2 regions of the Paenibacillus sp. NPDC055715 genome follow, and region 1 is predicted to be linked to the other one. Evidence: riboswitches for the same ligand, from Rfam matches in the RefSeq annotation. Region 1 holds a riboswitch; the other holds the start of a gene.
The links. A riboswitch is a leader RNA that binds a small molecule or an ion and turns the genes downstream of it on or off. The one in region 1 is predicted to bind cyclic di-AMP.
Positions count from the first base shown of each region.

Region 2: another riboswitch for cyclic di-AMP. It lies ahead of ACWGOO_RS04110 (hypothetical protein); the one in region 1 lies ahead of ACWGOO_RS11155 (3D domain-containing protein).

Region 1 is NZ_JBSHGA010000005.1:207,445-210,852, forward strand. Features, by position in the region: gene ACWGOO_RS11145 (ABC transporter substrate-binding protein/permease) at 1-996, shown strand, start outside; gene ACWGOO_RS11150 (amino acid ABC transporter ATP-binding protein) at 983-1,705, shown strand; cyclic di-AMP (ydaO/yuaA leader) riboswitch at 1,953-2,126, shown strand; gene ACWGOO_RS11155 (3D domain-containing protein) at 2,134-2,802, shown strand; gene ACWGOO_RS11160 (polysaccharide deacetylase family protein) at 2,998-3,408, opposite strand, start outside.
Region 2 is NZ_JBSHGA010000001.1:823,005-826,412, reverse strand. Features, by position in the region: gene ACWGOO_RS04130 (hypothetical protein) at 1-140, shown strand, start outside; tRNA gene ACWGOO_RS04125 (tRNA-Leu) at 231-313, shown strand; gene ACWGOO_RS04120 (glutathione peroxidase) at 471-956, opposite strand; gene ACWGOO_RS04115 (hypothetical protein) at 1,093-1,248, shown strand; cyclic di-AMP (ydaO/yuaA leader) riboswitch at 1,421-1,596, shown strand; gene ACWGOO_RS04110 (hypothetical protein) at 1,712-2,107, shown strand; gene kdpF (K(+)-transporting ATPase subunit F) at 2,314-2,391, shown strand; gene kdpA (potassium-transporting ATPase subunit KdpA) at 2,542-3,408, shown strand, end outside.

The DNA of each region.
Region 1 (3,408 bases):
ATTCAAGAGGAAATTGCGCAAAAAATACCAAATGCTTCTGTAACTTCACTGGATAAAATATCTGATTTGGTGCTTCAACTTGAAACCCGGCGTGTAAATGCGGTTGTTATTGAAGATACGGTTGCCAAAGGATATCTAATGGGTGGGACTGTAGCACTCGCCAAGGCCGTTCCTGAAAATGGCGGAGCACAAACTGCTGTAGGTATTCGCAAGGGTAACACAGAGTTACTCGCTTCTGTCAATAAAACGCTAGCTCGTTTAAAAGCAGAAGGAGCCATCGAAAAGTTTTCTTCAGAAGCAAGTTTACTTAGTATCGATCGAAAAGTCTCGTCCGATAACATTGTAGATATTTTTTGGAAGTATCGCAGTTTTTATGCTACAGGTGTCGGCAACACGCTGTTGCTGTCCGCGCTTGGGGTGCTGTTCGGATTTATCATTGGTCTGATTATATCCTTGATTCGGATGAGCGGTGTACGTATTATTGAGTGGTTGGGTACTACTTACGTAGAGGTACTGCGTGGCACACCTATGCTGGTGCAGCTCATGATCATCCACTACGGCGTTGCTTTGACGCTAGGCGTCAATTTTTCCCCACTCCAGTCCGGTATACTTACATTGTCACTGAATAGCTCGGCATATCTGGCTGAAATTTTCCGTGCAGGTATTCAAGGAGTAGACCGTGGTCAGATGGAAGCAGCCCGTTCACTCGGTATGGGACGAGGCAAAGCTATGCGTCACGTCATTTTACCGCAAGCGTTTAAGTCCGTACTGCCTGCCATCGGTAATGAATTTATTACGATTATTAAAGAATCTTCCATCATTTCTACCATCGGTATGGTGGATCTTATGTATCAGGCTCAAACGATTAAGAATATCACTTATCAAGGGTTAAGTCCGTTCGTAATCGCAGCCGCTATTTATTTTGTAATGACATTCAGCTTGTCGAAGCTGTTGGGTTTATGGGAAAGGAAGTTGAGAGCCAGTGATCACCGTTAAACAACTGCGTAAATCGTTCGGCAAAAATGAAATTTTAAAAGGCATAAATGTAGATATTGCCAAAGGCGAGGTTGTTGTCGTCATTGGACCGAGTGGCTCGGGAAAAAGTACATTTTTGCGTTGTATGAATCTGCTGGAGCAGCCGACTGACGGGGAGATTCTGTTTGAGGGCGAGCCGATTACGGCACGCGGTCACAACATTAATGCAACTCGTGAGAAAATGGGCATGGTGTTCCAGCACTTCAATCTGTTCCCACACAAAACAGTACTGCAAAATCTTACACTTGCGCCAACTCAGGTTAGAGGCCAGTCGGCAAAGGAAGCAGAGAAAATTGCGTTGGAGTTGCTGCGTACCGTTGGACTTGAAGACAAAAAAGACACCTATCCAAATCAGTTGTCCGGTGGACAGAAACAGCGGATTGCAATTGCGCGCGCCTTGGCGATGCAGCCGCATGTGATGCTCTTCGATGAGCCGACCTCCGCCTTGGACCCTGAAATGGTTGGGGAGGTGCTGGACGTGATGAAGAAGCTGGCTGAGGGTGGCATGACGATGGTCATCGTAACGCATGAGATGGGCTTTGCCCGCGAGGTAGGAGACCGCATTATCTTTATGGATCACGGTCAAATTGTGGAGCAAGGTACACCGGAGCAGGTTTTTGGTACTCCAAGCCATGATCGTACTCGGGATTTTCTTGCCAAGGTTTTGTAAGAAATAAGCTTCTTTAAGGTTATGAAGTAAGCCCTCCGCGGTGGAAGTTTGACGGGAGGGCTTTTTCTTTTTTTGTCATTCTCGTTCATATTTTTGTAACTTTTTTCGATTTTTTGATGACAAAATTGCAACAGGTATAGTATGATGTTCAAGGTTCCCAACATTTTCATGCGGATAAGGTTACAAAATTGTGATATTATACAGTGAGCCAAAACTTACCGGGGCAGCAGACAGCTACGACAGACGCTGGATGTGGGACCCAAAACCATGGGAAGTGCGGAGGACGTAACAACGGCAGTAACTTCTGATCCTTCTTCATACGAATGGATGGAAGGTTGCCTAGGGGTGAATTGCACAAGCATAGGGCTTCTCCTGAGTCCGAATCCGACAGCTAACTTCGCAGGCATAACAGAGGAGGTACATATTTTTTGAAACATCTGAAACGTATTGGAAAAACAATGAAATTTGCGGTGCTGGCTACAGCCATTGCAGGATTGGCGCAGACAGCCGGAGTAGCCAACGCCGCTTCGCTTCATACCGCCAAGGAAGGGGATACCTTCTTTTTACTTGCTCAACGTTACGGGGTATCTGTAGCAGATCTGCAAAAAGAGAACCCGGATGTTGCCGCCAGCAATATATATGCAGGAGTGCAAATTAAGGTGCCGGACGAGAACAAGGTAGAGACCACTTCGGATTCGAAGCCTCAGCTTCTTTCCGAGAAAGCGCCAGCAGGTGACGATCAACAGGTTGAAGCATGGGGCAAAACATTTAATTACAGCAAAGTAGTTGACGTGAAGGCCACAGCGTATTCCGCAGCCGCCAGTGAAAATGGAAAATGGGGAGCGGTGGACTATTTCGGAAATCCGCTTAAGCTCGGTACGATTGCAGTAGATCCAAGCGTAATTCCCTTGGGTACGAAAGTGCTGGTTACAGGCTATTCCCATCCAGGGCTGCCGGATCAATCTTTTGTAGCGGTAGCACGCGATAAGGGCAGCGCCATTATAGGGAAACGGATTGATATTTTCATTCCAGGCAGCCCTTCTTTTGTGAATGACTTTGGTTTCCAAAATGTGAAGCTGTATGTCATTGATAAATAGACTGTATAAGCAAATGAATTTATAAACATAATATTTTATGTAAAACATAATATTTTATGTAAAACATAATATCTTATGTAAACTAATATCAAATAACTTAATCGCGGGTCCTGATTCATATATGGGACTTGTCAATAAAAAAAGGGCTGTCTTCACGAGCAGAATGCATCTGCTGGTAAGACAGCCCTTTTATTGTTATTTTCGCTCCGAGGTGTGAAGTAGCCGGGGAACCGTGACAAATTTGTAGCCCTTGGCTTTCAGCGATTGAATGAGACCCGGCAGGGATTGAACAGTGCCTTTCAGATTGGAGCTTTGACCTCCACCTGCGTGCATTAAAATGATGGAGCCTGGTCCGGTAGCCGGGATTACATTACGCTGAATTTGTGTTTTACTCAGTCCCTTCCAATCGAGGGAGTCTACGTTCCAATTTACAATCATGTAGCCGTGACGACGTGCCCACTGGATCTGAGGCTCCGTAATTTCACCATAGGGCGGACGAATCAGCTTAGGTCGAAAGCCGACGGTAGCCTCCAAAATATGCTCTGTTTTCTTAATCTGGTTGCGAAAGCGTTCCAGTGAAGCCTTCCTAAAATCCGGGTGGGTATA
Region 2 (3,408 bases), on a different contig from region 1:
CACCCGCGCTGGCGGTTGCTGCTCATATAGGGTGGCTGAACAACGATATAAAGGTTTTTGATAGCCATGCCATCGAGGGATGTGAGCTGAGGATGCAGATCGGTACGTACATAGTGTTCCAGGTCTTGCAGACAGGTTAAACGGCTCATTTAAAATATTTATTGTATTTATGTTTACAAATAGAATACAAGGGAGTATAATAAACCTGTTGCCTCGAAACATTAGAATTTGCGGTCGTGGTGGAATGGCAGACACGCTATCTTGAGGGGGTAGTGGGCGTACGCTCGTGGAGGTTCGAGTCCTCTCGACCGCATTACATGCAAGACACAGTTAAAAAAGCATTCTGACACGTTTTTAACGTGATTGGATGCTTTTTTTTGTTATATAAGCTGCACTAAAATATCCCTTTTTCCTAGCCACAGGAGCAGCCGCCTGGATTGGCTGCTTGTGAACGGTGATGAAGTGGCCTATCAGCTTTGCTGCAAGAGCTTCTCAATATCCCCCGCCAGTTTATCCGGAGTTGTCTGTGGGGCATAGCGCTTAAATACGTTCCCTTCGCGTGTAATCAAAAATTTAGTAAAATTCCATTTGATCGCTTTGGAGCCGAATATGCCTGGAGCTGTTTGGGTGAGGTAGCGGAATAAAGGGTGCGCCTGATCGCCATTGACATCTATTTTGGCAAACATCGGAAATGTAACTCCATAGTTGATTTGGCAAAACTCCGAAATGTCCTCGCTGGAACCCGGCTCTTGCTTGGCAAACTGATTGCTGGGAAACCCCAGGATTTCAAGACCCTGCTCATGGTATTGGTCATATAGTTCTTGTAGCGCCTTGTATTGGGGGGTTAGCCCGCATTTGCTGGCTGTATTCACGATGAGCAGAACTTTACCATCATATATGGACAACGGAATCTCTTTCCCTTGCAGAGTTTGTGCATCATATTCATAAACGGTCATGGTTTCCCTCCTGATTTGGTTTTCTACAATTAAATTGTAAGAAATTTAACGAAGGTTTGCAAGTCTATAATAGATGTAATGCGACGTCTGCAACTGTAAAATCGTATTTTGTCCAAAACGGAAAATTGCACTGCAAATGGGGCGAATTGCGTTGTTTCTCATCGTAAAAACAGGCTCAATCGGCGCTTATCAGGTGCATACAGCAGTTTTTCTTTCTCTTTTACAAAAAAAGGACAAAAAATGCTCTCCATACGCCAATATTGACATGCCTGATATTTTTGAAAAGAGATGAAAAACCGAGCTTGAAGGAGCTGGGAGAAGGATATTTATGTTGTAAGCGCTATAATTAATCTCTTATGCTCCAAAGGCGGATTTATAACCCCGCAGGTGAGCTTTACAGTATTCCTTGCGCGGGTGTATGATTCAGACGTAATTTCAAATGAAGTGAATGAAGCAGCAACGAATTGTCTATAGCGCTGAATTTTGCAGTTGCAAAAGCGGGGGAACCAAACGAGATCTATGCGGCTTTTAGAGGTCCGTGTGTCTCATGGGGTGAATTTTCCGGCCAAGTGCCAGAAATAGGGCGACTCTCACGTCCGAATCCGACAGCTAACCTCGTAAGCGTACAGGGAGAGGCAACAAACCGCCGTGTGCAGCCATGGTTTATTTTATCATGGGTATGTAAGAAGCCGGAGGAAAGCCTTTTTCCTTTGGCTTCTTTTTGTTGTCTTTTTATACCGGGAGAGGAGCTACTGATGGAAGGTCGGCTAATCATTGTCACTGCACCGAATGAATCGGGCAGAAATTTTGTGAAATTGCTTATGTTCAAAAAACTGGCGTTTGCGGTTCTTACGAATAGCGCTCAGGAGGAACGACAGCTCAAAAAAATGGGTGTGGAGCATATTGTTCGGATCAATACGATGCAAGCAGGGAAATGGAATTTTCCCAAAAAAGAAATTGGTTGCGTGTATTTGTTCGAGAACAGCTTGAATCTGACTTGCCGTTTTCTGCAAATATGCCGGCCGCTGACATCAGATTCGATCTATGTCATTACGCACGGCTATAATCCTCAAGGGATTTATCGAGGTTTGGGAGCGGACCATGTGATCTACACTTTGAATGGAGAGGTGGGTTTCCTGCTGAACGGATAGTCGTATAGGTAATATAAATAAAAATTTTCGCATTCATTGTATGGTGATTGTACGAGGATGTAAGAATGACGATCTGAGGACCGATACGGGAGGGTTATGAACATGATGGATATATACATGCTGCTCGTGATGGCTGTGAGTTATGGAGTGATACTGATGTTTGTACGCTGGTGTGATGCGCAGACCTCCAAAGGAGGGCGAAAAGGATGATGGTTGTGCTTACGCTTACGGCTATTGTGTTTGTGTATTTAATCTACGCACTCCTGAATCCTGAAAAGTTCTAATCAGCTAAACAGGATAAAGCGGGCGGGGGACAGCAGATCAAGGATGAGGCATCAGAGGTAGCGGGCTTTCGCAAACGTGTGCACTCGCTTGGTGCTATGAACCCGTCTGTTGTTCCAAACGCAGGAGCATTTTGGAGGAGGGAATAGATGATGGAGTTGCTGCAAATTGGAATTGTGATTGTGATATTGCTGCTCTTGGTGAAACCAGTGGGCACCTATATTTATCATGTATTCTCAAATGAACCGAATCGGACGGATCGGGTGTTTGGCGGAACGGAGAAGCTGATTTATAAGGTTATAGGTTTGAAGAAGTTGGAGAGCATGCGTTGGACCACGTACGTTATGAGCTTCATTGCTACGAATGTCGTGCTTGTGGCGATCAGCTATGTGCTGCTGCGCTTGCAGGGACTGCTTCCCGGTAATCCGGCTGGAAATGGCAATATGGAAGCGTCACTGGCATTTAATACAGTGATCAGCTTTATGACCAACACGAATCTCCAGCATTACAGCGGAGAAAGCGGGCTTACGCATCTGACGCAGATGGCGTTCGTTACGATGATGATGTTCACTTCGGCTGCTTCCGGATTTTCGGTTGCTGCGGCTTTTATGAGAGGATTGACGCGGCGCGGTGAAGGAATGGGCAACTTTTTTCAGGATTTTATCAAAGCGATTATACGGATTTTTCTGCCGTTGGCCTTTGTGCTTACGCTGGTGCTGGTCGGACTGAAAGTACCACAGACGCTTCAGCCTACGGCGGATATTACGACGTTGAGCGGAACACAGCAGCAGATTGCTTTGGGACCCGTTGCTTCGCTGGAATCGATTAAGCATTTGGGTACGAACGGGGGCGGTTTTGCGGGAGCCAATTCGGCGCATCCTTTTGAAAATCCAAGTCCCTGGACGAATGTGCTGGAAATTTTGGCGATGTGGGTGATGCCAGCTTCTCTGCCGTATACCTTTGGGCTGTTCGCTCGTAATCGCAAGCAGGGCTGGATTATTTTTAGCTCGATGATGGTA